3 regions of the Buttiauxella sp. AC142 genome follow, and region 1 is predicted to be linked to each of the others. Evidence: predicted binding sites of a transcription regulator. Region 1 holds the regulator's gene; each other region holds the start of a gene.

Evidence for each region. The regulator Fur, encoded in region 1, represses iron uptake genes when iron is present. The targets are predictions, from matches to a motif close to ATAATAATGAGAACNACTATCAA.
Region 2: the regulator Fur is predicted to act here: its motif matches at 7,500-7,522, upstream of fhuF (siderophore-iron reductase FhuF).
Region 3: the regulator Fur is predicted to act here: its motif matches at 8,026-8,048, upstream of fepD (Fe(3+)-siderophore ABC transporter permease).

The regions. Positions count from the first base shown of each region.
Region 1 is NZ_CEEDCH010000001.1:1,139,498-1,149,841, reverse strand. Features, by position in the region: gene seqA (replication initiation negative regulator SeqA) at 1-91, opposite strand, end outside; gene ybfF (esterase) at 276-1,052, shown strand; gene ybfE (LexA regulated protein) at 1,188-1,469, shown strand; gene fldA (flavodoxin FldA) at 1,621-2,151, shown strand; gene fur (ferric iron uptake transcriptional regulator) at 2,438-2,890, shown strand; gene chiQ (ChiQ/YbfN family lipoprotein) at 2,980-3,312, opposite strand; gene chiP (chitoporin ChiP) at 3,360-4,757, opposite strand; gene glnS (glutamine--tRNA ligase) at 5,230-6,897, opposite strand; gene nagE (N-acetylglucosamine-specific PTS transporter subunit IIBC) at 7,200-9,224, opposite strand; gene nagB (glucosamine-6-phosphate deaminase) at 9,558-10,344, shown strand, end outside.
Region 2 is NZ_CEEDCH010000001.1:3,873,166-3,883,509, forward strand. Features, by position in the region: gene osmY (molecular chaperone OsmY) at 24-641, opposite strand; gene prfC (peptide chain release factor 3) at 984-2,573, opposite strand; gene yjjG (pyrimidine 5'-nucleotidase) at 2,685-3,359, opposite strand; gene rimI (ribosomal protein S18-alanine N-acetyltransferase) at 3,378-3,821, opposite strand; gene AC0IWZ_RS17960 (DNA polymerase III subunit psi) at 3,790-4,212, opposite strand; gene rsmC (16S rRNA (guanine(1207)-N(2))-methyltransferase RsmC) at 4,320-5,351, shown strand; tRNA gene AC0IWZ_RS17970 (tRNA-Leu) at 5,472-5,558, shown strand; tRNA gene AC0IWZ_RS17975 (tRNA-Leu) at 5,588-5,674, shown strand; tRNA gene AC0IWZ_RS17980 (tRNA-Leu) at 5,709-5,795, shown strand; gene AC0IWZ_RS17985 (DUF1435 domain-containing protein) at 5,848-6,087, opposite strand; gene AC0IWZ_RS17990 (GGDEF domain-containing protein) at 6,359-7,423, shown strand; gene fhuF (siderophore-iron reductase FhuF) at 7,541-8,332, shown strand; gene AC0IWZ_RS18000 (PTS sugar transporter subunit IIC) at 8,383-9,729, opposite strand; gene AC0IWZ_RS18005 (YbaK/EbsC family protein) at 9,984-10,344, shown strand, end outside.
Region 3 is NZ_CEEDCH010000001.1:995,172-1,005,515, reverse strand. Features, by position in the region: gene cstA (pyruvate/proton symporter CstA) at 1-535, opposite strand, end outside; gene entH (proofreading thioesterase EntH) at 788-1,204, opposite strand; gene dhbA (2,3-dihydro-2,3-dihydroxybenzoate dehydrogenase) at 1,205-1,957, opposite strand; gene AC0IWZ_RS04495 (isochorismatase) at 1,960-2,814, opposite strand; gene AC0IWZ_RS04490 ((2,3-dihydroxybenzoyl)adenylate synthase) at 2,829-4,445, opposite strand; gene entC (isochorismate synthase EntC) at 4,446-5,651, opposite strand; gene fepB (Fe2+-enterobactin ABC transporter substrate-binding protein) at 5,735-6,700, shown strand; gene entS (enterobactin transporter EntS) at 6,701-7,957, opposite strand; gene fepD (Fe(3+)-siderophore ABC transporter permease) at 8,070-9,077, shown strand; gene fepG (iron-enterobactin ABC transporter permease) at 9,074-10,066, shown strand; gene fepC (iron-enterobactin ABC transporter ATP-binding protein) at 10,063-10,344, shown strand, end outside.

The DNA.
Region 1 (10,344 bases):
GCCGTAAAATATCGGACGCGCTTTCACCAATGTGCTGCGTGTGGCTGGCAATGTAGCGATAGAGCTCGTCATCAACTTCAATTGTTTTCATCTTAATCCAGTGCGATATCTTTTCTGAATACAAGTTGTTGGGATTATAAGGACAAATCCCAACCTCGGGTAGCGCCAAGCTTTTGTCACCCCACAAAGTCAGACTAAACTGGAAATTTGCGGCAGTGCGGCAGAATGCCGTTATGATACCCTAACCTCACGAAGTAAAAAAAAAGAACTTTGCCATGAAATTGAATGCTCGCCTGCAAACTGCGCAACAATTGACTAGTAATTCTCCCATCGTCCTTATTCACGGTCTTTTTGGTAGCCTTGATAACCTCGGCGTGCTGGCCCGTGACCTTGGACAGGATCATTCGCTATTGCAGATTGATCTGCGCAATCATGGGTTATCGCCGCGTAGCGAAGAAATGAACTACTCTGCGATGGCGCAGGATGTGGTTGAAACACTTGATGAATATGGCATTAAGAAAGCCATTATTATCGGCCATTCTATGGGCGGGAAAGTGGCAATGGCGTTAACCGCCATCGCCCCGGAACGTGTTGATAAATTAGTGCTGATTGATATCGCCCCGGTGGATTATCAAGTGCGTCGCCACGATGAGATTTTTGCAGCGATTAATGCAGTTACCGAGGCAGACGTTAAAACTCGCCAGCAAGCCGCCGTCATTATGCGCGAGCATCTTGATGAAGAGGGCGTGATTCAGTTTTTGCTGAAATCCTTTGCCGATGGCGAATGGAAATTCAATGTGCCGGTGCTGTGGGAGCAATATGAGAATATTGTCGGATGGAAAAACATCCCTGCCTGGAACGAACCGGCGCTGTTTATTCGCGGGGGTGCATCTCCTTATGTTGACGAATCTCACCGCGAACAGCTGCTTTCGCAGTTCCCACAGGCCCGTGCGCATGTGGTTGCCGGTGCTGGTCATTGGGTTCACGCCGAAAAACCTGATGCTGTTTTGCGCGCAATTCATCGTTATATTGATGAATCCGCAGCAAACTGATTAAAAACAAACCGACTGGCCGCAAGTTGCGGCTAACGCGTTGGCGCGCAAGCCATGCTGATGTATGATTGCGCGCTAAATTGCGCCAGAGCACCCCGCTCAGTGCCACCTGAATTCCCTGTCAGTAGTCTAATCATGGCAAAAGAACAAACGGACCGTACTACATTAGATCTGTTCGCGGACGAGCGTCGCCCGGGGCGACCAAAAACAAATCCGCTAACGCGTGATGAGCAATTGCGTATCAACAAACGCAATCAACTCAAGCGCGATAAAGTACGCGGCCTGAAGCGAGTGGAGCTAAAGCTCAATAACGATGCGGTAGATGCTCTCAACCAACTGGCTGAAGCGCGCAATATCAGCCGTAGTGAGCTGATTGAAGAGATACTACTCGCACAACTGAAGCAGCATCTCAGTTAGTTTTAGTGCTATGTCCTGGTATGCAATGTTGCAGTCTGTGCACACCGGGGCGATAGCAGTTTCCGCACCACGAAGTGTTCTGCTATGATTGCCCTATCTGTGGCCAAATAGCAGCCACCATACCATTAAGTATCAAGAGGTTATTTTACTCATGGCAATCGTAGGCATTTTTTTCGGCAGCGACACTGGTAACACCGAAAATATCGCGAAAATGATTCAAAAACAGCTCGGTAAAGAAGTTGCTGAGGTGCATGACATTGCTAAGAGCAGCAAAGAAGACCTGGAAGGCTTCGATATTCTGCTTCTCGGCATCCCAACGTGGTATTACGGTGAAGCACAATGCGACTGGGATGATTTCTTCCCGACGCTGGAAGAAGTTGATTTCAATGGCAAACTGGTTGCTCTGTTCGGCTGTGGCGACCAGGAAGATTACGCAGAATACTTCTGTGACGCGTTAGGTACTATCCGCGACATCATTGAGCCACGCGGCGCAGCTATCGTCGGTCACTGGCCAACTGCGGGCTACCATTTCGAAGCCTCTAAAGGCCTGGCTGACGACGATCACTTTGTCGGTCTGGCTATCGATGAAGATCGTCAACCAGAACTGACGGCTGAACGCGTTCAGAAATGGGTCAAGCAAGTTTCTGACGAGCTGAACCTGGCTGATATCATCAACGCCTGATTCTGGATGTGACGCAGCTTTTAAACGGGTTGCGTCACATTGATAGATATTATCGATTAAAATAATTGCTACAAATTTTTAACTTTTCAGTTTGTCCCTGTACAATGACCTCCTGATCAAAAAGCTAGCAAGGCAAACAAATCGCGACTCAGCCGCCATTTTTTAGCTTGATTATGCATAATACTTGCGGTTCCCATTTAGAAGTGGCAGTTCTATAATGAGACGCATTCATCTTAACGCTCACCCTGAGTCCGAGCGAATCGTTAAGCAACAGGACAATTTCCGCATGACTGACAATAATACCGCATTAAAGAAAGCCGGCTTGAAAGTCACGCTTCCGCGATTAAAAATCCTTGAAGTGTTGCAGGGGCCGGTGAACCACCACGTCAGTGCGGAAGACCTCTATAAACGTCTGATTGATATGGGTGAAGAGATTGGTCTCGCCACCGTATATCGTGTACTCAACCAGTTTGATGATGCAGGCATTGTGACTCGTCATAATTTCGAAGGCGGCAAATCCGTATTCGAACTGACGCAGCAGCATCACCATGACCATCTGATCTGTCTGGATTGCGGCAAGGTTATTGAATTCAGTGATGATTCAATCGAAGCCCGCCAGCGCGAAATCGCAACACGTCATGGCATTCGTCTGACTAACCACAGCCTGTACCTTTACGGTCACTGCGCTGAAGGTGATTGCCGTACTGATGAAAACGCACACGAAATCAGCGAAAGGTAATCCGTATATTCTGGCTTCTGATTCAGGAGCCATGCATAAAAAAACCGGTGAGGACACTCACCGGTTTTTTTATGGCTTACGCACTACCATTATTTGTTGTTAGCGCGAATCTCTTGCCAGATTTTATCGCATTTAGCTTTTACCGCCTGATCATTACCCGTGCGGGTCGCCTGAATACAGTTCTGGTAATCCAGGGTACGAACCGTTTCTTTCTTCGCGAAATCCTGATGCTCTTTTTCCTGAGCCAGTACATTCAACACGCTTTGGCAGGCCTGAATTTTATCCGGATTACCTTCTGCGGTGTTAATACAGGCGCTATACGCTTGTTTTAGTTTCGTATCTTCCGGAGCCGTTTTAGGTTGTTGCTGCGCACACGCACTCAAACCTAACGCCATCACCACTGTCAGAACGATTTTTTTCATGCTTGATATCCTTAAGAAAACCGGGCGTTTTCACGCCCGGATTCGAATCAGAAGATGGTGAACGGTGCGATAACAATGAATTTCACGTCACGCTCATCCTGGAAGATGTTGCCGTAACCACCGCCCCAGCTTGGGATGTCGGAATGGTTGTCGTACTGAGTGAAGTGCAGTTTGAACAGAGTGCCTTTCGCACGGCCATCCTGAACGGTATACAACGCATCAAGGCTGTACGCAGATTCTTTCAGGCGGTTATCCGCATCGTAGTAACCGTCTGTGGTTGGTTTGGAGCTTGGTTTGGCATCCCATGCGTAAACATAAGAAGCGCCCACCGCCCAACCCGCAAGATTCCAGTTGCTCAGGTCATACATCGCGCCTGCAAATACCGCTTTTTCACCGTTGGCGTTGAAGTCAGAGCGGTTATCCCACCACACATCAAGACGACCGTTGGAAGAGGCGTAGGTTGGCGTCATACGCTGTAGGAAGTAGCCCTGTTGGCCATCAGCCTTAACCATGGTTCCTTCAAGGCGCAAATCAACCTGGCCGACTCTGTATCCGAGAGTCAATGCCTGCAACCATGCGGTGCCGTCGTACAGATCGTTCACACTACCGTCAGAAACTTTGTCACGCGTGCCGTAGAACTGGTAGCTGGTGGTTAACGGGCTGCCCGCGATATCAAATTTGTAGCTCGCCTTAGTGAAATACTGATCAACATAACCTTCAGCCTGGCCAAATGCGGCCTCAAGAATCAGGTTATTTTTGAAGTCATATTTCGCGCCAAGTGAATGTAAGTATTCAACTTTGGTGTTCTTATCGTTCTGATAGAACTTGTCCATTTCCAGGTGCCACGGAGCTTTATACTCGTTGGTCCACATGTAGGAGAAGCTCAACGCACCAGAATCGCCATAGTCAAAGTTTGCACCAGCTTCTGCGCCCTGGTAAGTACCAGGCATGAAGCTCCAGTGTGGTGCTAACAGAGTTTGACCGGTTGGCTGAATGTAACCACCACGCGCCCATACCGGGCCGTATTTGAATTTAGCCGCTGCTTTATAGAGGCTGATGCCGCTCTTATCGCCGGAATAATCTTCGTCATAAGCTTTGTTAGAAGAGGAGAATGCGATTTCGTTTGGGTGACCGCTGTTAGCGTTTTCTGCCATTTCGATAGCAGTAAAGGCCGCAACGTCCAGACCAAACATGTCTGCGGCATAACCTGACTGGAAGTCCAGGTTTGCGTTCCATGTGGAGTGCGCAAGGTTAGTTTCGTATTTACCCGTTGTGACGTCTTTACGGTCACGCTCACGCTGCCAGTAATAAACGCCGCCGGTCAGCGTTGAATCATCAATAAAACCTGCTGCCGTTGCCTGAGGGATGACCACTAATCCTGAAAGAGCCGTAACACCTGCGATTGCAAGCGCCAGCGCACTACGTTTGCCACTAAACGTACGCATAGAAAATTCCTCTTTGACGAATAAATAATCGCTGGACGTTAAAAGACGTCATGTAGCGAAAAAAGTAAAAATGCCTAACGGCTAAAGCGGTTATGAATATTTGCCCGCATTACTGCTTCCTTAAGACTATTTTTCGCGACGCGAATTATCAACGACTTTGTAAGAGTTCATTCCGATATTATGACAGAGAGCACATAATTTATGAGTATTTGTAACAAATGACGACTCAAGAGTTTTATCTGGATAATTGAAATTATTAACATACAAAACTCTACATGAGAGCGCTCACATAATTAAACAAAGAATTATTAATGTTCCGATATTGACCGTGAAAATTTTGCAGTGAGGAGCGCAAATAACATTAATTCGCAACGCGAATGTGAAGAAATGTTTAACCAGATGATTCTAAAGCGAAAAAAAAACGCCGCGATTTGCGGCGTTTTTGTCATACATTGACCATGTAACCTTAGGGTTATTCGCCCATTTTGGCCCAGGTATCACGCAGCCCGACGGTACGGTTAAACACCAGTTTTTCAGCTGTTGTATAACGGCTATCCAGGCAGAAATAACCTTCGCGCTCGAACTGATACGCTTTGCTGATTTCGGCATTTTTCAGGCTTGGCTCGACAAAACCTTGCTTGATGACCAGAGATTCCGGGTTAATTGTGGCCAAGAAATCTTCAGCAGCCCCAGGGTTCGCCACGCTGAACAAACGGTCGTAAAGACGGATTTCAACCGGCAATGCATGTTCAGCACTGACCCAATGAATTACACCTTTCACTTTACGTCCATCAGCAGGGTCTTTGCTTAATGTGTCCGGATCGTAGGAGCAATGCAGCACGGTGATGTTCCCTGCTTCATCTTTCTCAACACGATCGGCTTTAATCACATATGCATTACGCAGACGAACTTCTTTGCCCAGCACCAGACGCTTGTACTGTTTGTTGGCTTCTTCACGGAAGTCAGCGCGGTCGATGTAGATTTCACGGCTAAACGGCACCTGACGGCTACCCATCTCTGGTTTGTTAGGATGGTTAGGCATCGTGACCATTTCAACTTCGCCCTGCGGGAAGTTTTCAATGATAACTTTTACCGGATCCAGAACCGCCATCGCACGCGGCGCGTTCTCGTTCAGGTCGTCACGGATACAAGATTCCAGGGCAGCCATTTCAACGGTGTTGTCTTGCTTGGTCACACCAATGCGCTTACAGAATTCACGAATAGAAGCGGCAGTGTAACCACGACGACGCAGACCAGAGATGGTCGGCATACGTGGGTCATCCCAACCCTCTACAACCTTCTCAGTCACCAGCAGGTTCAGCTTGCGCTTGGACATGATGGAGTATTCGAGATTCAGGCGTGAGAACTCGTACTGACGCGGGTGCGCAGGAATAGTGATGTTATCCAACACCCAGTCGTACAGGCGACGGTTGTCCTGGAATTCCAGCGTACACAGGGAGTGCGTAATGCCTTCCAGCGCATCGGAAATGCAGTGGGTGAAGTCGTACATCGGGTAGATGCACCACTTGCTGCCGGTCTGGTGGTGGTCGGCAAACTTGATACGGTAAATAACCGGATCGCGCATGACGATAAACGGCGAAGCCATGTCGATTTTCGCACGCAGGCACGCAGTCCCTTCAGCAAACTCACCGTTACGCATTTTCTCAAACAGCGCGAGGTTTTCTTCAACGGTGCGGTCGCGATATGGGCTGTTTTTGCCAGGAGAGGTCAATGAGCCGCGATATTCACGGATTTGTTCCGGAGTCAGTTCATCGACATACGCCAGACCTTTATTGATAAGCTCAACCGCGTAGTTAAACAGCTGGTCGAAATAATCAGAGGAATAACGGATGTTGCCGGACCACTGGAAACCGAGCCATTCAACATCGTGCTTAATGGAATCAACGTATTCGATGTCTTCTTTTACCGGGTTGGTGTCATCGAAACGCAGGTTGCACTGGCCTTGATAATCTTGCGCGATACCAAAATTCAGGCAGATGGATTTTGCATGGCCGATGTGCAGATAGCCGTTTGGCTCTGGCGGGAAACGGGTGCAAATGCTGGTGTGCTTACCATTGGCCAAATCTTCATCAATAATCTGGCGAATAAAGTTAGTTGGGCGGGCTTCGGCCTCACTCATCGCGGGTTCCTCTGTGCAAAAACTTTAGTTATCCGCCCATGATCTTATAAGCAAGCGTCGGAAACAACCTTTTGTTGAATAAATAAGGGGATTGGGAAGGGTCGGCGGAAGCCATAAAAAAGCGGCTGGAGAAAAGACTCCCCAGCCGCTAAAGGCACAATCTTACCCTTCATACTTCAAGTTGCATCTTTGTTGGTTATGTTCACTCACCCGAATCACTTAGTACACTAAGCTCATCGGGACTCGTTCTCTTGCCGCCGCGATGCAACTCGCATTATTTTGGGTACATAACTCAGGAGCGATTATTTGCCTTTAATTTCATACAGAGGCGTTTGGCCTGCAACGACGGAACCTTGCGCCTGGATAACCAGACCGCTGTAGTCGTCGATATTGCTGCAAACAACCGGGCTAATCATGGAGCGAGCATTGGCGTTCAGGAAATCAAGATCCATTTCCAGAATCGGCTGGCCTGCAACCACTTCAGCACCCTCTTCTACCAGGCGAGTAAAGCCTTGTCCGTTCAGCGCGACGGTATCAATGCCCATATGGACAACGATCTCAGCACCCTTTTCGGTTTCCAGACAGAACGCATGGTTAGTATTGAAGATTTTCACGATAGTACCGGCAGCTGGTGCGACAACTGTTTTCTCAGTTGGCTTAACAGCAACACCATCACCTACCGCTTTGCTGGCGAAAGCTTCATCAGGAACCTGCTCCAGCGCTACCACATCACCCGTTACTGGTGAAACCAGTGCCGCGATGGTTACAGCGTTTGGAACTGCCTGTGGTTTTGCAGCAGCGACTGGCGCAGCGGTCGCAGAAGCGGCAGCCGGAGCAGCAGCAACGTCGCCTACTGTTTTCATTGCGTTAGCAATTTTCTCAGCCACAAAGCCGACGATGATTTGCACGCTGGTTTTGTTCAGACGGATAACACCGGTGGCACCCAGGCGTTTAGCCAGAGATTCGTTCACCAGTGAAGAGTCTTTCACGTTCAGGCGCAGACGAGTGATACACGCGTCGATACCTGTCAGGTTTGCAGAACCACCTACAGCCGCAATGTACTGACGAGCCAGCTCAGAAACATCCTGATTGGTGTTGGTGCTGACATTCACGTCCTGACCATCAGCTTCATCACCTGCAACAGCCAGTTCACGACCTGGAGTCAACAGATTGAATTTGTTGATAGTAAAGCGGAACACAACGTAGTAAATCACGAAGAACACAAGGCCTTGCGGAATCAGCATGTACCAGTGAGTTGCCAGTGGGTTACGGGAAGAAAGCACCATATCCACCAGACCCGCACTGAAGCCGAAACCTGCAATCCAATGCATGCTTGCTGCGATGAATACGGAAATACCGGTCAGCACTGCGTGAATCAGATACAGAACGGGAGCCACGAACATGAAGGAGAATTCCAACGGTTCAGTGATACCAGTAAAGAAGGCAGCAAACGCACCTGCCATCATGATACCCAATACTTTGGCTTTATTTTCAGGACGCGCGCAGTGGTAAATTGCCAGCGCAGCACCTGGAAGACCGAACATCATGATTGGGAAGAAACCAGCCTGGTAACGACCAGTAATACCAACAATACCCGTACCTTCAGCGATAGATTTAGCACCGCCAAGGAACTTAGGAATGTCGTTGATACCGGCAACATCGAACCAGAACACGGAGTTCAGGGCGTGGTGCAGACCAACTGGAATCAGTAAACGGTTAAAGAACGCATACACACCTGCGCCGATAGAACCCATTTTCTGGATGTGCTCACCGAAGTTCACCAGGCCACTAAACACGACCGGCCAGATAAACATCATGATGAAGGCAACCGCGATCATCACAAAGGAAGTGATGATCGGCACCAGGCGACGTCCGCTGAAGAAGGACAATGCTTTCGGCAGCTCAACGCTGCTAAAGCGGTTGTACAACTCGGCGGAAATAATCCCGACCAGAATACCGACAAATTGGTTTTGGATTTTAGAGAACGCAAACGGCACCTGATCTAACGGAATATGTTTGATCATGGAAACAGCGGCTGGAGAGCAGAGCGTTGTCAAAACCAGGAAACCGACAAAGCCGGTTAGTGCAGCAGCACCATCTTTATCTTTAGACATACCGTAAGCCACACCAATGGCAAACAGCACACCCATGTTATCAATAATTGCAGCACCAGATTTGATGAACAACGCAGCTAATGCGCTATCACCACCCCAGCTAACCGGGTCAATCCAGTAACCAACACCCATTAATATGGCTGCGGCTGGTAGCGTGGCTACCGGCACCATCAGCGCACGGCCAACCTTTTGCATATAACCTAGAATACTCACGTCAATTCCCCCTATGAGACCCCGTTAAGGCTCGTTCAAAGCAGTTTTATTATTGTTTAACAAACCTTGAAAGCATGGCGAAGATTCACCAACCTTCTGAGTGTGTGAAAAATTAATTCGTATCGCAAATTAAACACCCTTTTTTTGTGATTAAAATCACCAAATATTGTTATTGCACTCCCCTTTGGCTAGCTATCGACTAAAACTTATTTTATCATCCGAAAAATCAAGACAGATTGATCCCGTCATCGCAGGTTTGAAACTGAGTTACCCTTTAAGGGTTCGGGCAATCAATTTGGCTAATATCGTTTTTATTAACTTATGAGGTGAATGATGAGACTGATTCCCCTGGCTACCCCAGCTCAAGTTGGCAAATGGGCAGCGCGCCATATCGTTAAACGTATCAATGCGTTTAACCCAACCGCAGATCGTCCTTTCCTGCTGGGCCTGCCAACTGGCGGTACGCCTCTTGAAGCGTATAAAGCGCTGGTAGAGATGCACAAAGCGGGCCAGGTTAGCTTTAAAAACGTCGTCACCTTTAACATGGATGAATACGTTGGCTTGCCAAAAGAGCATCCAGAAAGCTATCACACCTTTATGCACCGCAACTTCTTTGACCACGTTGATATCCCAGCAGAAAACATCAATCTGCTGAATGGCAACGCCGAAGATGTTGACGCAGAATGCCGTCGTTATGAAGAGAAAATTCGTTCATACGGCAAAATTCACCTGTTCATGGGTGGTGTGGGCAACGACGGTCATATCGCATTCAACGAACCTGCTTCTTCTCTGGCATCTCGTACCCGTATCAAAACCCTGACTCATGACACTCGTGTAGCAAACTCCCGTTTCTTTGATGGTGATGTTTCTCAAGTTCCAAAATACGCACTGACCGTTGGCGTAGGTACTCTGCTCGACGCCGAAGAAGTGATGATTTTGGTTCTGGGCCATTTGAAAGCGCAAGCGCTGCAAGCGGCTGTGGAAGGTAACGTGAATCACATGTGGACCATTAGCTGTCTGCAACTGCACCCTAAAGCAGTGGTTGTTTGTGATGAGCCATCCACGATGGAACTCAAAGTGAAAACGCTGAAGTACTTCAATGAACTTGAAGCAGAAAATA
Region 2 (10,344 bases), 2.7 Mb from region 1:
AGAAGAAAGTTTCTCTCTTTCTATTACTTCACTTTCAGGTCGTTTTTGACGCTTTTCACGCCATCAACAGCTTTAGCGATACTCTCAGCACGTGCAGCCTGTGCATTCGATTCGACAGTACCGGATAGCTGAACAACACCTTCAGTAGTTTCCACTTTCACATGACGTGAAGGGACGATGTCGTCTGCTAAAAGTTTAGCTTTGATTTCACTGGTGGTTGCAGTATCGCCTGCATAACCGCTTACAGATTTGTCAGTGCCATTACGCACATGCAGTTTGTCGCTTACGGAAGACACGCCTTCCACACCTTTTGCAACGGTAACTGCCTGCTCAGCCTGAGCCTGGCTTTCTACAAATCCACTTAACGTCACCACTTTTTTCTCAGTTTTCACAGAGATGTCAGTGCTTTTGATATCTTCGTGATCGACAAGAGCGGCTTTCACTTTGGCAGTGATTGCGCTGTCATCCATGAAATTACCGACGTCTTTTACGGAGCTATCAATTTTTTCGCCTGCTGTGTCCGCTGTCGATTCGGTTTTGTTAAGCATCTTGTCTTCTGCTAAAGCGCTACCGCTTGCCAGCACAGAGCCAAGAACAACAGCTAACAGAGTTTTAGAAATCTTAGTCGTAGTCATAGTCATCGATTAATTCCTATAGTTTTGCTCACAATTCGAGCACAAGCCTTAACGTAACGGCTTTCCTTAAACATCAGGCCAAGTACTACGGCCCAAAAATTTTCCGTTCAGTTTTTAATAACGCCAATAAAAATTAGAGTGGAGGAACCCGCCAGAAAGCTTCGTTTACATGGCATATTCGACCAACCAATTTGTCACTGGTTTGTTAAATATAGACAACAATCACAGATTTGCATGGTGCGAATGGAGGAACGTAAGGAAAATGCCGGAAATTAAGAACAATCCGTAAGGGATTAATAAGACGGGAAAAGTAGCAGGACGCGACGGCTGCCGCGCCCTGAGAGACGATTAGTGCTCGCGAGTTTTACGGAACGTTACTTCTGGGTAACGATCTTGTGTCAGGTTCAGGTTGACCATGGTTGGGGCGATATAAGCAAGGTTATCGCCGCCATCAAGCGCCAACTGCATTTCGTTTTTCCGTTTGAATTCTTCAAACTTCTTCACGTCAGTGCTTTCAACCCAACGCGCCGTCGAAACGTTTACGGACTCGTAAATCGCTTCCACGTTGTATTCGCTTTTCAGGCGCGCCACAACGACGTCAAACTGCAGCACACCGACCGCACCAACAATCAGATCGTTGTTAGCGATTGGGCGGAACACCTGAACCGCGCCTTCTTCAGAAAGCTGCACCAGACCTTTGAGCAACTGTTTCTGTTTCAACGGATCACGCAGACGAATACGACGGAACAGTTCCGGCGCGAAGTTCGGAATACCGGTGAACTTCATCATCTCGCCCTGGGTGAAGGTGTCGCCGATCTGGATGGTGCCGTGGTTATGCAAGCCGATGATATCGCCAGGGAAGGCTTCTTCAACGTGCGAACGGTCACCGGCCATAAAGGTCAGCGCGTCAGAAATCACGACATCTTTGCCGGTACGAACCTGGCGCAGTTTCATGCCTTTTTCGTATTTACCGGAAACCACACGCATAAACGCAACGCGGTCACGGTGTTTCGGGTCCATGTTGGCCTGAATCTTAAACACAAAACCGGTGAATTTATCTTCCGCCGCTTCCACAACACGCGTATCAGTTTTACGTGGCATTGGCGCAGGCGCCCACTCAACCAGGCCATCGAGCATATGGTCAACACCAAAGTTACCCAATGCAGTACCGAAGAAGACCGGGGTCAGTTCGCCTTCCAGGAACAACTCGCGGTCAAATTCGTGAGAAGCACCCTGAACCAGTTCCAGTTCGTCACGCAATTGCGCCGCCAGGTCTTCACCTACAGCCGCGTCCAGCTCAGGGTTATCTAACCCTTTAACAATGCGCACTTCCTGGATGGTGTGGCCTTTACCGGTCTGGTAGAGATAGGTTTCATCTTTATAAAGGTGATAAACGCCTTTGAACAACTTGCCACAACCGATTGGCCATGTGATCGGTGAACAGGCGATTTTCAGCTCACGTTCAACTTCATCCATCACTTCCATCGGGTCGCGAATATCGCGGTCGAGTTTGTTCATAAAGGTGAGGATCGGCGTATCACGCAGACGGGTAACTTCCATCAGCTTACGGGTACGATCTTCTACACCTTTCGCGGCGTCGATAACCATCAAACAGCAGTCAACCGCAGTCAGAGTACGATAAGTATCTTCGGAGAAGTCTTCGTGCCCTGGGGTATCGAGCAGGTTAACCAGGCTATCGCGATACGGGAATTGCATTACCGAGGTGGTAATCGAAATACCACGCTGCTTTTCCATTTCCATCCAGTCAGATTTTGCATGCTGGCTGGAGCCACGGCCTTTTACCGTACCTGCGGTTTGAATGGCCTGTCCGAACAACAACACTTTTTCAGTGATAGTCGTTTTACCGGCATCGGGGTGAGAAATGATCGCAAAAGTGCGGCGTTTCCCCACTTCTTGTAAAAAAGGAGACAAAGTCATAATAGAATCTTCTGTGAATTGCGCACAGGCAAAGCTGCGCGGCAAATGAACATTACCTGGCGGCTATTTTACCCATCAGGTCAGGTTTAACAATCAGCGTCGATGCATTCATCAATTACACAACAATTGCTCCAGTTCATTTAATGAGGCAACTTCCCAGGTCGGTCGGATGCCTTCCGGCAAGCTTCTTGCGTGGGCATTGAGCCAGCAGGTCGCGATTCCCGCATTCATGCCGCCTAAAATATCGGACTCTGCGGTATCGCCAACCATCAATACGCGATCGCGCGGCGGATGGCCCATTTGCTCAAAGGTATAGTCAAAAATTTTACGATCGGGTTTTGCAACACCTACTTGTTCAGAAATCACCAACAAATCGAAGTAATCCCGCAGGCCGGTACGCTCAAGTCGAATTTGCTGCAACGCCGTAAAGCCGTTGGTGATAATGCCTATTTTTACTTTATCTTTTAGGGCATTAAGCAAAGACACCGCGCCAGGCAATGGCACGCAAATCTCAGCCATCGCGTTGAGGAAAGCGGCATTTAAATCGCCTGCAGGCACCGACAATCTTTCCGACCAACCCTGAAAACGCTGATGCTGCAAATGAAGGGCGCTAATGGCACCGTTCTGATAATCGACCCACAAAGGTTTGTTAACAGCCTGGTAATCCTGGAAATCTTCAGCGGTAAACGTCACGCTATAATCAAGAAACATCCGCTGTAGGCCGCCGAAAGCGTCGAAGGTAAATAACGTTTCGTCAGCATCAAATAAAATCCAGTCCCAGTTCATCAACACACCTTTTTCAAATTAGCCTAACGGTAATGCCATGATGATGGCATCTTCGCGACCCTCTTTTGTGGGGTAGTAGTTACGGCGAATCGTCGCCTCGTTAAACCCCAGGCTCTCATAGAGTGCAATCGCTGCCGTGTTCGACGCGCGCACTTCAAGCCAGAGGGTAAACACATCTCGCTTTTCCAGTTCGCTGATTAAATGCTCCAGCAACTGGCGGCCCAAACCCTGACGTTGAAAATCAGGATCGACCGCAATATTAAACAGCGTCGCTTCATCCAGTACGACTTGCGTCACTGCAAACGCCGCCATCTTGCCATCTACGTCGAGACGTAAATTTAAATAGCGCTCACCTTCGTTACTGGCGAAGGTCTTTTCACTCCATGGGAAAGCATGGCTGCGAAGTTCAATGGCGTATGCCTGGCTCAAGTCACTGGTGGTGAGGGAAGAAATCGTTTTCATGTTCGCAAATTTGCTGCCACAGCGCCTTTCGCGCCGCGCCATTGTGATAAAGCTCGTTTAACTCGGGAGTCGCTAACTGCGCACCTGGAATGGGGAGCGTTTCACTCACACCCAATCGCCAGCTATTACAGCGGCTGTCAGTTGGCAGCATTGCAGCTCGTTCAGGCGTCAGTTGCATAACCTGCTGTACGCTCAGATTTAAACTGCGTAAAACATCGTTTACCAACGGATCGCTGAGATCCGGAAGGTCTTCGGCAACCATCAGTAATTTGACGTTTTCATGCAGTGAGACGGCAATTTCGCCCTGTAACGCGGCCGGGCGTCGCAGCTCCCATTGGGTAATGCCCAGTTGTTGTAACAACCAGTCACGTCGCAAAGGTATATAAGGCATAGCGAAACCTGTTGAGAGTGCCAATTGGGGCGCAAATATAGCAAATTCATCGAATATGCGCCATTAAAGCTCTATAATCGCCGCTCTGCTTTAATAGGAGTGTCCTGATGTCTGCGTTAACCCCGGCAAGTGAAGTGCTGCTGCGCCATAGCGATGATTTTACCGAGAGCCGCGTGCTGTTTGCCGGTGATTTACAAGACGATCTGCCGGCCCGTTTTGAAACGGCTGCAAGTCGCGTCCATACACAACAATTTCACCACTGGCAGGTTTTAAGCGCACAGATGGGCGAAGACGCGCAATATGGCCTGGTGGCTGATGCCAGCACCCTTGGCGATTGCAATACCCTGATTTATTACTGGCCGAAGAACAAGCCAGAAGCTCAGTTCCAGTTGATGAACATTTTGTCGTTGATGCCGGTTGGCAGCGACATTTTTGTGGTCGGTGAAAACCGCAGCGGCGTTCGTAGTGCTGAGCAAATGCTCGCAGAATTCAGCCCGCTCAATAAAATCGACAGCGCGCGTCGTTGCGGCTTCTATCACGGTCGTCTGGAAAAACAACCGCAATTTGATGAACATTCCTGGTGGGATGAATATCAACACAATGATATGACGATCAAAACTCTGCCAGGCGTGTTTAGCCGTGATGGCCTGGATACCGGCAGTAAACTGCTGCTTTCCACGCTCACTGCGCATACTAAAGGTAAAGTGCTGGATGTCGGTTGTGGTGCGGGTGTGCTGGCAGTAACGCTTGCCAAACATTCCCCAAAAGTCCGTCTGACTTTATGTGATGTTTCTGCTCCGGCCGTTGCTGCGAGCCGTGCAACGCTTGCTGCCAATGAAATCGAAGGCGAAGTTATTGCCAGTAACGTCTATTCCGAAGTGAATGGTCGTTTTGATATGATTATCTCTAACCCACCATTCCATGATGGCCTGCAAACCAGCCTTGATGCAGCTCACCAGCTGATTCGTGGTGCGGTTCGTCATCTGAATATGGGCGGTGAATTGCGTATCGTGGCTAACGCCTTCCTGGCGTATCCAGACGTGCTGGATGAAACGTTTGGCAACCACGAAGTTATCGCCCAGACAGGTCGTTTCAAAGTTTACCGCTCAGTTGTTATGCGTGGCGTGAAGAAGCGCTAACACTTTGTTGTGCCGCTTTTTGCAGCGATTAGAAAAGCGGCGCTAAATTAACTGTTGACGACGCGCAGAAAACATCTAGAATGCGCCTCCGTGGTTACAATACTTCGGTGTTGTGGGTATGCGAAGGTGGCGGAATTGGTAGACGCGCTAGCTTCAGGTGTTAGTGTTCTTACGGACGTGAGGGTTCAAGTCCCTCTCTTCGCACCATTAACCACGCAAGATATCGTTCGCACTGCGCGAAGGTGGCGGAATTGGTAGACGCGCTAGCTTCAGGTGTTAGTGTTCTTACGGACGTGAGGGTTCAAGTCCCTCTCTTCGCACCAATGCGAAGGCGATATCTTAGATAAGACTTGATTTGCGAAGGTGGCGGAATTGGTAGACGCGCTAGCTTCAGGTGTTAGTGCTCTAACGGGCGTGAGGGTTCAAGTCCCTCTCTTCGCACCAACTCTTATCACCCTCTTCTCGCTTCACTCTTGTCATTCTCAGTTTTACTTCCCTATTTCATTGCTTCCAGATTCATCATCACAAGCGCAAGCCCACTGGCAAATGCAACGCATGATGGCAACAGCACAAAATGACGTAACCGTTTATGGTACAACATGCCCGTGGTCGCCAATAACCCCAATACAATCAGCACCCGCCACTCGCTAAACGTAAGATCAAGATACAGCAAAGCAGCAACAACCCCTCCAGGAATCAATACTCCCCACCCGCTTTCTAACCGCCGTTGTAAAATCATAGCTATTGCACCAAGTGGTAATGATAACCAATATCATATGATATAATTTCTCGTTTGTCAGCCTGGTGTATTCACCGTTTTACATTAGAAATGTTAAGCATTCCTCATCATCTGATGACATATTTTCCTTAAGGTGATAGATTGAGCAACGATGTTAAATCCATAAATAAAAAATATATAATCACATTGAATCATCACTTCGCCTATCTCTTTTTATAATATTATTCAACAACATAACGTTGAGCATGAGTGTAAGAACTATTCTGATATGACAGCAACAACCTGGCGCGCATTACTCAAAGGGAAGCATCAACTCTCGTTGCGTTTATTTTTATTACTGAACGCATTCTCTGCGGGATTTAGTATCGTGTCGCCGTCAGCCAACACTCAACATTTCACCGCGCCCATCATCATGGTGCTGGTGATCAGCCTGTCGTGTCTGCTTTGGCAGTTCATTAACAAAAAGAAACTAATTAATATTAATGTGGTTTCGTTAATTATTGGGCTGCTTTGGGCCTGGCATATCTATATAAAAGTAAGTGCGATGCCTGTCGTCGATCTTAATTTCCTCATTATCGCTTTATTGGCGATATTATTTATTGGCTCGATTTCTTTTATCAATAATATCCAGGCCTTTTTCGCATCATGCTTGCCCGCAACCGCCGTCATTTTATGGCTCGACCATGGCGAAAACTGGCCACGTGTATTGTATTCAGTCGTCCTCCCCGGAATTGGCATCACGATTCAACATATCATTCAGAAACGTAATGATAATTTCACCCGTCGATTGATGGATAAATTACTCGAAGAAAAAGAAACGCTTAATGATTTGAGTATGCTCGATCCACTCACGGGTTTGTATAACCGCCGTGGGTTCCGTAACCGTCTTGATACCATCCTGGCGTTAGGCTCAGGCCAGCATTTCGTTCTGCTGTTAGATATTGATCATTTCAAAGCCTACAACGACAACTACGGCCACAGCATGGGCGACCAGGCTCTGACGCATGTTTCAGCCGCGATTCGCGATGCAGTTCGCTCACGTGATGTCGTTACGCGCTATGGCGGCGAAGAATTTATGATATTGCTGACGGATATTGATGCCGAACGCGCCATTCAAACGGCAGAGCGAATTCGCCAACGCGTGTACGATTTGAAAATCCCTCACCTGTTTAATGACGACGTCGCCACTCATGTGACCGCCAGTATTGGTATCGCAGCACTTGAGCATTCCGATATTGAAGAAGCACTCCGCCAGGCAGATACCGCACTCTATCGGGCAAAACGTCAGGGTCGTAATAGCATCCTGATTAGCGATTCACTGCTACCGGCTTAAACCAATACCGCATAACTTCCTCCCTTTTTTATTGCGCATAAAATGGCCTTGCCAAAGGCATTATCTATAGATAGGATTGGCAATCATTATCATTTGTATTAGTGGTCTTGTTTGTCGATGGCGTTTCAATCTACACAGTTTGATGATTATCTGGCGTGGCAACCGCCTTTTGCGAGCGTACAACCCACGCTTGCGGATGAGCTACGGGCATCATTCACCGCGCACAGACCCTATTTCAACGACATCATCAAACTCAACGAATCTGCGCCCGCAAACAGCCTGACTCTCCGCCAATGGTCGCAACCAGCAACCCTTGCCTCCCTTCTTGCCAGCTACAGTGACCATATTTATCGTAATCAGCCACAGCTTGCCCGTGAGGGAAAACCACTAAAGTCACTGTGGGCGCAATGGTATCTGGGTTTACTGGTCCCACCGTTGGTGATGGCGCTCGTGACGCAGCCGCGGGCGTTGGATATCGATCATCAGCGCATCCAGGTGGAATTTCACGAAACGGGTAGAGCCGCCACTTTCTGGTTAGATATTCAGGAAGACAAAGTTGCCACCACGCAGCCGTTAGTTCAACGCCTGGAAAAGTTGCTTGTTACCGGGCTAATGCCGGTGGTTGATGCTCTGGAAAATAGCGGCGAAATTAACGGGAAACTTATCTGGAGTAATACTGGATATTTGCTGAACTGGTTTTTTGGTGAGCTTAGAGAACTGCTGGATGAATCCACAATTGCCGAGTTACGCCACGTCTGTTTCTTTGAAAAACAGCTGAAAAACGGCCAGGACAACCCGCTCTATCGCACCGTTATCCTTCGTGAGGGTTTGTTGGTACGTCGTACTTGCTGCCAGCGCTATAAACTGCCGGATGTTCAACGCTGCGGTGATTGCACTTTAAAGTCATAAAACAAAACGGCGGGTTTCCCCACCGTTTCATCTCATTTCTCACTATCCAATTAAGCCGCCTGTTGGCTCTCTTCGCCAGACGCTTTTTGTGCTTCTTCTGCTTCTTGTTCCAGCAATTGCTTCTCGTACACTTTGAAGAACGGGAAGTAGATGATGGCAGAAACAACGGCCAGCAGAATCACCAGAATTGCTGCGCGGAAATCCCAACCCAGTGCCCATGCAGCGCCGATAGGTGCTGGAGCTGTCCATGGTACAACTGAAATCACACGCCCGATTAAATCCATCTTCATTGCTCCCCAGGCCAGAACGGCGTTCACCATCGGTGCCAGCAGGAAGGGAATAAAGAACACTGGGTTCATAACGATTGGTGTACCGAAAATGACCGGCTCGTTAATGTTGAAACAGGTAGGAACGATACTCAGGCGGCCAATTGAGCGCAGGTGCGCTGACTTACTACGCAGGTAGCAAATCACCAGCCCCATCGTTGCACCCGAACCACCCACCACAATGAAGAACGTCCAGAACGCTTCCATAAAGATATGTGGCAGCGGTGCACCTTGTGCCAGTGCGCTCTGGTTCATACCCAGGTTGGTCAGCCAGAACATTTGCAGCATACCGGAAACGATAGCCGCACCGTGAATCCCGGCAAACCAAAGCAGGTGGCCAATCAGCACCGCCAGCAGAATCGCAGGCAATGAGTCAGCCGCAGACACCAGCGGTTTAAACACCGACATAATCGCTTGTGGAATCAGCATATCGAACTGCGACTGAATAAACAGACTCAGCGGATAAAGCGTCAGCACCACAACAAGAACCGGAATCAGGAGATCAAAAGAGTTTTTGATCATCGGTGGCACCTGGTCTGGGAGTTTGATCCCAATATTGTGCGCTTTAAGGAAACGCATCATCTCAACGCAATAAATCGCAACCAGGATCGCAGTGAAGATCCCCGTTCCGCCAAGGCTATCCATTGGCATGACGCCTTTGGTTTTCGGTGCCGCCACCAGCAAAAATGCCATCAGCGAAAGCATCGCGCACATGAACGGATCAAGGCCGTGCGACTTCACATAGTGTTTACCGAGGTTGTAAGCAATAGCCGCACAAATGTAGATAGACATAATGCCCATCGTCATATCAAACGGCGTCAGAATTTGCCCTTCAAACTGTTTTGCCATGTCCAGCCACGCACGCGCAAAACCCCAGGTGGTGGTTGGCGAGAATGGAGGATAAGCAAAGACCAGCAGGAACGAACCGACAATCATAAATGGCATCGCAGAGATAAACCCATCACGGATCGCCATCACGTGGCGTTGTGAGGAGATTCGCCCAGCGACAGGGCTAACGTAGTTTTCTACAAAGCGAAATATCAAATTAAAGGCTGCATGATTCGTAGACATAGGCTGCTCTTATTATTGGATACAGGAAGGTGACCGTTTCAGTATTCATCGCTATTTCATGCACTGCAACCGGTTACTGAAACCGGTTGCAGTGATTGTGAAGAAGATCGAGAAATCACTGAATCTTTGGCTTCTTTAGGCATTTCACATCACAACATCACCCTTTCACTCAGCATTCAGAGGGCGAATTTCACTGGTTTACATATAGCACAGACTTATGCCAAATTATTTGCTGGCTAAAATGGGAGAAAAGCATGAGCCTGCAGTCCGTCCGGCAATTTTTTGCCGAAAACGCCCCTGATATCGACATCATAGAACTGAACCAAAGCACGGCAACGGTGGCCCTGGCTGCAGCGGCTCATAATGTTGAACCGGGTCAAATTGCTAAAACATTGTCGTTGAAAATAAAAGATCAGGTCGTGCTGGTTGTCGCGAAAGGTGATGCACGTCTGGATAATAAGAAACTCAAAACCGTATTTGGTGCCAAAGCTCGCATGTTAAGCAGCGACGAAGTGGTTATCTGGACAGGCCACCCCGTAGGCGGCGTTTGCCCGTTTGGTCTGGAGAATCCTTTAACGGTTTATTGTGATATTTCACTGAAACAGTACGAAGAGG
Region 3 (10,344 bases), 140 kb from region 1:
CCAGCACCGCGAGGATGATGACCATAATCATGAAACAGGCCACCAGCGCGATGACGCCCGCAGTGTTGCCCATCTCTTCTTTGACCAGTTCGCCCAGCGAACGCCCATCGCGGCGCGTCGAGACAAACAGCACCATAAAATCTTGTACTGCGCCGGCCAACACCACACCCGCCAACAGCCAAAGCATGCCTGGCAAATACCCCATTTGCGCGGCAAGCACCGGCCCGACGAGCGGCCCCGCCCCCGCAATCGCAGCAAAATGGTGACCGAACAGCACTTTCTTGTCGGTCGGAACATAGTCCAGCCCGTCGTTATGGCGCACGGCTGGCGTCATACGAGTGGCATCAACGGTTAATACTCGTTTAGCGATAAACAAGCCGTAGTAACGATAAGCGATGAGGTAGACGCAGATTGCAGCAACCACAATCCATAATGCGTTTATCTGTTCGCCACGATTGAGTGCGATATAGCCGAGCGCGAATGCACCGATCAGTGCAAGCACAGCCCATATGAGGTGTTTCCCTGGATTATTCATCTTTGTTTTCCATGTGTAGACCAGAAGCAGAGGTGTTACCGATTTGTTCTAGATCAAGCACGTGGATTTAACAATATTGAAACGAGAGAATGGAGTGGTTTGACCAGGTCTTTACATCAGCTTGTTAAGGAGATCACGATGCGGGGTGCGGCGGGGGAGAAAAGCTGCCGGATGACGCTGCGCTTATCCGACCTACGAATGACATGCGGTTTTGTAGGGTGGATAAGCCGCCAGACGTCATCCACCACAAATTCACCCTATCGTCGCCGTCGTCAACCGACTCGTGCAACACCGCTTGCCGCGCGCGTCGAAGATGGCAATTTCCCACACCTGGGAAGTCTTCCCAAGATGCAGCGGTTTGCATACGCCGCGCACTGACCCGGATGCAACAGCGCGATGATGGCTGGCGTTTATCTCCGTTCCCACCACGCACTGCCCGTCAGTGGTCGTCATAAATCCCGCCATCGACCCGAGGGTTTCCGCCAGCACCACCGACGCGCCGCCGTGCAGCAAACCAAACGGCTGCTGGGTGCGGTTATCGACCGGCATTTCCGCTTCCAGGCTTTCGTCGTCCATGCGTGTGTAAACAATACCGAGATGCTCAACCATCGTTCCGGCGCTGGTTTGGTTTAGCTCGTCGAGCGATAACTGCCGTTTCCAGAGACTCATTCAGGCTCCCAGCGTAGCGCCGCCGTCAATCACAATATCCTGCAATGTAATGTGGCTGGCGTGCGATGAGGCGAGGAACAGAATGGTGCTGGCGATTTCCTGCGGACGCGCGATTTTGCCCAACGGAATGCCCAGTTTGAACTGATCCGGGAATCCCTGAATGCGCTGCTGCTCGGCATCCGGCGTTTTCCACAGCGTGCGCTGCATATCGGTATCGGTCGAACCGGGCGACACCACATTACAACGCACGCCGAACGGTGCCAGCTCCAGGCCGACCGTTAACGCCAGGCTTTTCAGCGCCGCTTTTGATGCGCCATACGCCGACATTCCGGTGCGCGGCGTGTGGGCCGCGTCCGATGCGACGGTGACAATCGCCCCACTTTGCTGTTCGCGCAAACGCGGCATGACGGCGCGGAACAAATTAAACGCCCCGCCTACGTTTACGGCAAAAGTATCCTGCCAGTCCTGCAACGCCAGCGCGTCCGTCGCCCCCATGCGTAAAATTCCTGCCGCATTCACCAGTACATCAAGCTGTGGCTCGTTGCTCAATAAACGCTGCGTAACGGCGGCAACCTGTTCGGCATCCGCCACGTTTAACACTTCAGTTTCAAATGGATAGACTTCCAGCGGGAAGGCCAGATCGAGGCCGACGACGGTCGCCCCGGCGTCGCTAAACGCCCTTGCGGTGTGATAGCCGATGCCTTTTCCCGCGCCAGTTACCCAAACGGTTTTGCCACTAAAGTCGATGTTCATGCTCAGGAACCCCGCGACAGCAGCGCCCACCAGGCGTCGATCGTCGGGTTTTTCGCCAGCATCACGAAATCAATATCCGTGTGAATTTTGCGCCAACGAGCCGCCAGCGCCATCATGCGCACCGAATCCAGACCGTAATCAATCAGGTTTTCGTCATCTTGCGGAATGTCGGATTCATCAAGCAATGGCAGCACGAGTTCACGCAGTTGCTCTTTATTCTGCGGTGCCGCTTCCGGCAATAAATCACGCGTCATCACCACGCGCCCGGAACGGCCTGCGGTGTATTTGAGCGCCATCATGTGTTCTTCGCGGCTGAAATCTGCCAGCGCATCGGCCACCATAAACGGTTTGATATCACGCATAAACGCGTCGGTTGCCGTCGTCATGCAGCCGATATGGGCGTACACGCCGCAAATAATCAGCTGATTGCGGCCCGTTTCTTTTAACACTTGTTCCAGCGGCGAGCGGATAAACGCGCTGTAGCGCCATTTGGTCAGCACAGTGTCGTGCTCGTCTGGCGCAAGTTCCGCGACCACTTTCTGACGCTCAGGATGTTTGTTTAAACCCGGTCCCCACATGTCGTTCAGCAGCGCACGATCTTCATCGCTTTGAGCGTTAGGTTGCGCGGTGTAATAGACCGGAATGTTGTGGCGTTTGCAGTAATCGCGCAGCGCAGCGATGTTAGCGATAACCTGCTGGATCATCGGGCAATTATCGCCCCAGAAATCAATGAAATATTCCTGCATATCGTGAATCAGCAGCGCCGCACGCTCAGGCTCAAACGCCCAATTCACTTTGTTTTCCGGGATGTCGGCAGCCGTCGGTAAGGTGTATGCGTTCAGTTTTGGAATAGCCATAAATTCTCCGTCTATCAGGAAGCCAGTTGCTTATCAGCAATCAACTGGCGCAAACGTTTTTTGTCCACTTTTCCCACCGCAGTCAGCGGCAGGTTTTCAACGATTTCAATGCGATCGGGCAGTTTGAAGTCCGCAATGCCGAGTTCACGCAGATAACGGCGAATCTCTACGGCGCGGAACGGACGCAGGCCGACGATAAACGCGCAGCTTTTCTCGCCCAGCAGGCTGTCTTCCATCGAAACCAGCGCGGCATGAACGATCTCTTCGTGGCGCAGTAACAGGTTTTCGATCTCTTCAGCGGCGATCTTTTCTCCGCCACGGTTGATCTGATCTTTCTCGCGCCCCTGAACCGTGATGTAACCGTCTTCGGCAATAGAAATCAGGTCGCCCGAGCAGTAGAAACCGTTGGCATCAAAGGCACTGGCGTTGTGTTCCGGGCTGCGGTAATAGCCACGGAAGGTGTACGGCCCGCGCGTCATCAGGCGGCCCACTTCACCGTGCGGCAACGCATTACCATTTTCATCTGCCACCCAAACTTCATCGTCCGGGCACATCGGTACACCCTGGGTTTTGAAGATGTGCTCATTGTCGTCATCCAGGCGCGTGTAGTTCACCAGCCCTTCAGCCATGCCGAAAACTTGCTGTAGCTGGCAGCCAATTTCTGCCGGAATGCGTGCAGCCAGCGCTTCGCTTAAACGTGCGCCGCCCACTTGCAACAGTTCTAAAGATGCGAGGGATTTATTGCTGCCCCACTCGCCAATCGCTTGCAGCCAGAGGCTGACAGCAGGCGGCACCAGCGCGGTGACGTTTATCTGGTGGCGTTCAATCAGCGGGAAGCAGAGCGTCGCGCTTGGGTCGTTTGCCAGCACCACGCGCCCACCGCCGTAAAATACGCCCAGCGAACCCGGCGAACTCAGCGCGTAGTTATGCGCCGCGGGAATCGCGCACAGGAAACGGGTATTGGCATCAAAACGGCAGATTTCCACGCTGCGGCGAATGCTGTAGTAGTAATCGTTGTGCGTGCGTGGAATCAGTTTTGGCGTGCCGGTGCTGCCGCCGGAAAGCTGGAAGAAAGCCACTTCGTCAGCCGCCGATGGGGTGGCGACAAAGTTCTCTTCCGGCTCGCCGATCAATGCGCTCAGCGAACGTTCGCGATCGTTTTCATTAAGCAATACCGCCATGCGCAGCGAGGGATTTTGTTGGCACAGCGCATCAAGGAAATCATCGTGGGCGAACAAATTGTGTTTGCGATCGGCAATCACCACCGCCGGTTCAATTTGGCGGGCATATGCTTCCATTTCAGTGCGCTGATGGCTGAACAGCGCGTTCACCGGAGCCACGCCAATTTTCAGCAGCGCAAACAGCGTGATATATAACTCCGCCACGTTGCCCAACTGCACCAGCGCGGTTTCGCCATTGCTCAGGCCGCGTCGTTTTAGCGCACACGCCAGGCGAGTAGCGGCCAGTTCCAGCTCGCGGTAGCTGTAATGGCGCTCACCTTCAATTAACGCAATCGCGTCATTTTTGGCCTGGCGGGTGAGAATATCGGTCAGCGGTAAATCCGCCCAGTAGCCTTTTTCGCGGTAGCGGGCAGCCAGGTCATCCGGCCAGCGGGTAAATTCGATAGCCATTTATTTAATTCCAAAAACGTTGAGCATGGTGGAAAGTTTGACGCCGGTTTCGCGCCATTCTGATTCGGGCGATGACGCAGGAACGATGCCTGCGCCTGCAAACAGTCGCACTTGCTTACCGCCGACGCGCGCGCAGCGAATCGTCACCACCCACTCACCATTCCCCTCGGCGTCGCTCCAGCCGACAATCCCGCCAAACAGTTCACGGTCAAACGGCTCAAGCTCGGCAATGAGTTTTTGTGCTGCTTCATGCGGGAAGCCACTTAACGCAGGCGTCGGGTGCAACAGGCAAGCCAGAGAAAGTGCGTTGTCCTGGCTGTCTTTAATTTGGCCGTAAATCGGCGTGGCGAGGTGCCATAAGGTCGGCGTGGTGATTAATTCAGGCGTGTCGGAAAGCGTTAAATACTGGCTACGCGGCAGCAAAACATCATGCATCGCTTGCGTTACCAGGCCGTGTTCGTGGCGGTCTTTGGTGGAACGCAGTAACTGCGCGCCAATTTCGCTGTCGCGCTGGATATTATCTTTATCACGACGCGCCGAACCCGCGAGTGGCAAGGAGCTGAAATTCTTGCCTGATTTGCGTAACAGCAATTCCGGGCTGGCGCCGACCAGCGAACTGCCATCCGGCAACGGCACGTGGAAGTTATAGCTGGTCGGGTTCTGGCTTATCAGGCGATTAAGCAGCACGTCGAGATCAACAACCGCATCGGTTTCAATATCAATCAGGCGCGAGAGCACCACTTTATCAATATCCGGCTGGGCGGTAGCGGTGGCGGCATGGGCTACCATTTCCATAAATTTTTCTTGTTCAGGAATCGCCTGGCGCGAGGCAATATTCAGCGCCTGGCCGCCGCGTTTTTGGCAAGCCGCATCCTGATGCTGTGCGCGTGAAAACGGCTGCCAGCTTTCGGGGATGAATAATGCGGAAGGCTGGCGCGGGTCAAATGGGATAGCCCCTACGACAACAGGCTTTTCGATGCCGTGCTTGCGGGCGTTGTCGAATGCTTCGCGCAACTGAGTTTGCAGATGACCATGGGAATGTGCGCCGTCTAGCGCCGGGGTATCCAGACGGGTAAAGCAGCCGCTTGTGGAAAAACTGCGGTAAGGCGACATAAAGAAAAAACTGTCTGCACAATGCTTCACCGCTTGCCCTGGCGTGGATGTAAGCTGCTTTTCTTGTGGCGGCTTCGCCATTGACGTTTCCATGCATCCTCCGTAAAAACATGACAAAAGATAGTAATAATGATTATCATTTGCTTTTCGGTGTCGTAACCTAAAGAGAAAAGGACATGCTGTCAACAAAGGCTAAATTTTTTTTAACAATTCCCACACTCGTATTATTGAGTTTGAGTCACCTCGCCCATTCCGCCGACTGGCCAAGAACCATTACCGACAGCCACGGCTCGCACACATTTGAACAAGCACCAGTGCGCATTGTGTCAACCAGCGTGACGTTAACCGGCTCGCTGCTGGCGATTGACGCGCCTGTGGTCGCAAGCGGTGCAACCACGCCTGGAAATCGCATGGCGGATTCACAAGGTTTCCTGCGCCAGTGGGGCGATGTCGCGAAAGCACGCAATGTTCAGCGTTTGTACATTGGTGAAGCAAGCGCCGAAGCGGTGGCCGCGCAAATGCCGGATCTGATTTTAATTAGCGCCACCGGCGGTGATTCTGCCCTCGCCCTTTACGATCAACTCTCTGCCATTGCCCCAACGCTGGTCATCAATTACGACGATAAAAGCTGGCAGCAGTTGCTCACGCAGTTGGGCGGAATCACCGGGCATGAAAAGCAAGCCGCCGCAAGAATTGCCAGTTTTGACAAGCAATTGAGCGAGTCCAAAATGCATATGACGCTGCCACCGCAGCCCGTCACAGCACTCGTTTACACCCCAGCTTCACGCTCGGCAAACCTCTGGACGCAAGAATCTGCGCAAGGGAAATTGCTCCAGCAGCTTGGCTTCACGTTATCCACTTTGCCGGTGGCGGTTCATGCCAGCCAAAGCATGGGGAAACGTCACGATATCGTGCAATTGGGTGGTGAAAATCTGGCTGCCGGTTTGAACGGTGAAAGCCTGTTCCTGTTCGCCAGCGATGAGAAAGACGCCACCGCGCTTGAAACTAACCCGCTGCTTTCACACATTCCTGCCGTGCAGAATAAGCGTGTGTACGCGCTGGGCACCGAAACCTTCCGCCTGGATTATTACAGCGCCACGCAAATTCTGGAGCGGATGAGCCAGTTGTTTGCCAGTAAGTAGCTATTTGACGGTTGCCGCTTCGGTTTGCTCCGGGGCGGCTTGCAAATAACCGCGCAATTGCACCAACACAATCGCCAATACCACGCCGCACAACGTCAATGCTAAACCGCCGTAACTCGCTGCTGCGACTGGCGTTAACGCCACCGTCATCCCGCCTAAAATCGCCGCCCCTATCGCATCGCCCGTCACATTCTGCGCCGTCCATAAACCGTTGATGCGCCCTAACATCCCGTCCGGCGTCAGCGTCTGAATTAAGGTGTATTGCAGTAATGAGCTGATAGCGCTGAGATAGCCAAACAGCGTGAGGCACGCCAGCCCAAGCCCCCAAACCGGCATCAGGCTAAAGACCCCAATGGAGATAAACGACACGATTCCCGTCCCCAGCATAATCATGCCCGGGCGAACGTGATGCGCGATACGCCCGCTGGTCAACGCGCCGATTGCCGCCCCCAGCGGAACGGCGGCGTACATCAGGCCGATTTGCGCCGCACTCATATTCCAGTGCCCGGCGAGTGCCGGATACAACACGCGCACCGCACTCGCCATCGTCAGCAGCGCGCCGACTAACGCAATGCCGCCGATAACCGGATGGCCGACCAGGAAACGCAGCCCGTTCCACAACGAGAGCAGCGGGTTTTCACGCGCCTGCGGCGGCGGTGCCAGCTTCGGCAAACTCAGCAGCGGCAATAACGTGATAAACGTGCCGACGGAAGCCAGCGCGTAGTTCCATACCACACCGCCTGACGCCAGAAGCAGTCCGCCAATCATGGGTGAAATCACTGAACCCAGGCGCACGGTGAGCATGGTTATCGCGCTCGCCTGCATTAAATTTTCACGCCCAACCAGCGCAGGAGTCGCCGCCAGAAGTGCCGTCACGCCCAGTGCGCCAAAGAATCCATCCCACACGCCAAGCAAGTAAATCGCCGCCAGCGAAGGTTCCGGCAACGCGGCGTTAATCGTCAGGCCAATAAAACCGACGCCACACGTGGAGCGGGCGAGCAAAATCAGACGGCGGCGTTCATGACGGTCAGCCAGCACCCCGCCCATCATCAGGCCGATAAACATCGCACTGCCGGTGAGCGTCACCGCGAGGCCGACTTGCAGCGAGGAGCCGGTCAGCGTCTGGATTTGTACCGGAACGGCAACGCCGAGTAACCCCAGTGAGACAATGGAAATAAAGCGAGCAAGGAAGACGGCGCGAAAAGCGGGATGAGTCTTGAGCAAACTGAGATTTAGCAGCAAAGAATTGCGGTTCATTACAGGGCCTTAAAGCGAATTTTTCTTTCCGGGTGCGAGGCGGCTCATGCTAACATAAACAAATAAGAGTGATAATGATAATAACTATCATTAATTTTCATGAAAGGGATTTATGTTATTTCCACGGCCATCAACACGCGTTGTGACGCTGCTGATTCTGTTTTTGCTGTTGCTCTTAATGGCGGTGATGAGTCTGCTTATTGGGGCAAAATCTCTGCCTGTTGAGGTCGTTATCAATGCGTTCAGCGGTCAATGCCGAAGTGCTGATTGCACTATCGTGCTCGACGCTCGCCTTCCGCGCACGCTGGCAGGCATTCTGGCAGGTGGCGCACTCGGCCTTGCCGGGGCGCTGATGCAAACTCTGACACGTAATCCCCTTGCCGACCCCGGCCTGCTTGGCGTCAATGCCGGGGCCAGTTTTGCCATTGTATTAGGCGCGGCGGTCTGGAGTTTTTCTTCACCGATTGCCCTGCTCGGCATGGCCTTTGCTGGTGCGCTGTGCGCAGCCCTGGTGGTGGCATTTACCGGAAGCCAGGGCGGCGGGCAACTCAGCCCGGTTCGTTTAACACTGGCGGGCGTTGCGCTTGCCGCCGTGCTGGAAGGCCTCAGCAACGGCATCGCACTGCTTAACCCGGTGGTTTACGACCAGTTACGTTTCTGGCAGGCCGGAACGCTGGATATTCGCACCCTCGAAACGCTGAAAATCATCGTGTTGCCCGTGCTGGCAGGCTGCGCCATTGCCCTGTTTATAAGCCGTTCACTCAACAGCCTGAGCATGGGAACCGACACCGCCACCGCGCTGGGTAGCAAAGTTGCACGCACTCAATTGCTCGGTTTAATCGCCATCACGTTATTGTGTGGCAGCGCGACGGCAGCCGTTGGCCCGATTGCGTTTATCGGCCTGATGATGCCGCATCTTTCGCGCTGGCTGGTCGGAGCCGATCACCGCTGGTCGCTCCCCGTCACTCTGATTGCCACGCCTGCGCTATTGCTGTTCGCCGATATTGTTGGTCGCCTGCTGGTGCCGGGTGAACTGCGGGTGTCGGTGGTTAGCGCGTTTATTGGCGCGCCGATGCTGATTTATCTGGTGCGCCGCCAACGCAAAGGAGCGAATGCATGACCCGTCTCTCTCCTCGCTTACTGTTCGTCAGCCTGGCGCTATTGCTGTTCAGTTGCGCGTTAGGCGTGTGGAGCCTGGGCAGCGGCGTTTTACCGCTTTCGGTAGGCCAGGTGATTGACGCGCTGGCCGGTTCCGCACCGCGTAATGTTTCACTCGTCGTTGTCGAATGGCGCTTGCCCCGCGTGGTGATGGCGCTACTCATTGGCGCGGCATTAGGCGTGAGCGGTGCCATTTTCCAGTCGCTGATGCGCAACCCGCTCGGCAGCCCGGATGTGATGGGCTTTAACACCGGAGCCTGGAGTGGCGTGCTGGTGGCCATGGTGCTATTCGGCCAGCATCAAACCGCTATTGCTACCTCTGCGATGGTCGGCGGCGTTGTTACCGCACTGGTGGTCTGGCTGCTCGCGTGGCGTAACGGCATCGAAACTTTCCGCCTGATCATTATTGGTATCGGCGTTCGGGCGATGCTGGTCGCGTTTAATACCTGGTTACTGCTGCACGCCTCGCTTGAAACGGCCATCTCCGCCGGGCTGTGGAATGCCGGTTCGCTCAATGGTTTAACCTGGGGGAAAATCTTCCCGGCCGCACCATTAATGCTGTTGGCGTTGGTCGTTGGTGGATTGTTGGTCCGGCGGATGCGCTTGTTGGAGATGGGCGATGACAGCGCCTGTGCGCTTGGCGTTTCAGTTGAGCGTTCGCGCCTGATGCTGATGTTAACCGGCGTGATTCTGACTGCCGCCGCCACCGCACTTGCCGGGCCGATTTCGTTTGTCGCCCTGGTCGCCCCACACATTGCGCGTCGCCTGAGTGGCACTTCGCGTTGGGGTTTACTGCAATCAGCGCTCTGTGGTTCGGCGTTATTACTGGCGGCAGATTTGTGCGCTCAACATCTTTTCATGCCGTATCAGTTGCCGGTTGGCGTGGTCACGGTAAGCCTCGGCGGTATCTATTTAATTGCCTTGTTGATTCAGGAGTCCCGTAAAAAATGAGCCAGATTTCCGCTCCACCGCGCCTGCATGGCGAACAGCTCACATTGGGATATGGCAATCATGTGGTCGCCGACGGTCTGACCGTTGCCATTCCTGACGGGAAATTCACCGCCATTATTGGCCCCAACGGCTGCGGGAAATCCACGCTGCTGCGCACCCTTAGCCGCCTGATGAAACCAATGCACGGCCAGGTGTGGCTCGATGGCAATGAAATCCACCGTTTTGCGACCAAAGAAGTGGCGCGCCGCGTGGGTTTGCTGGCGCAAAACTCCAGCGCA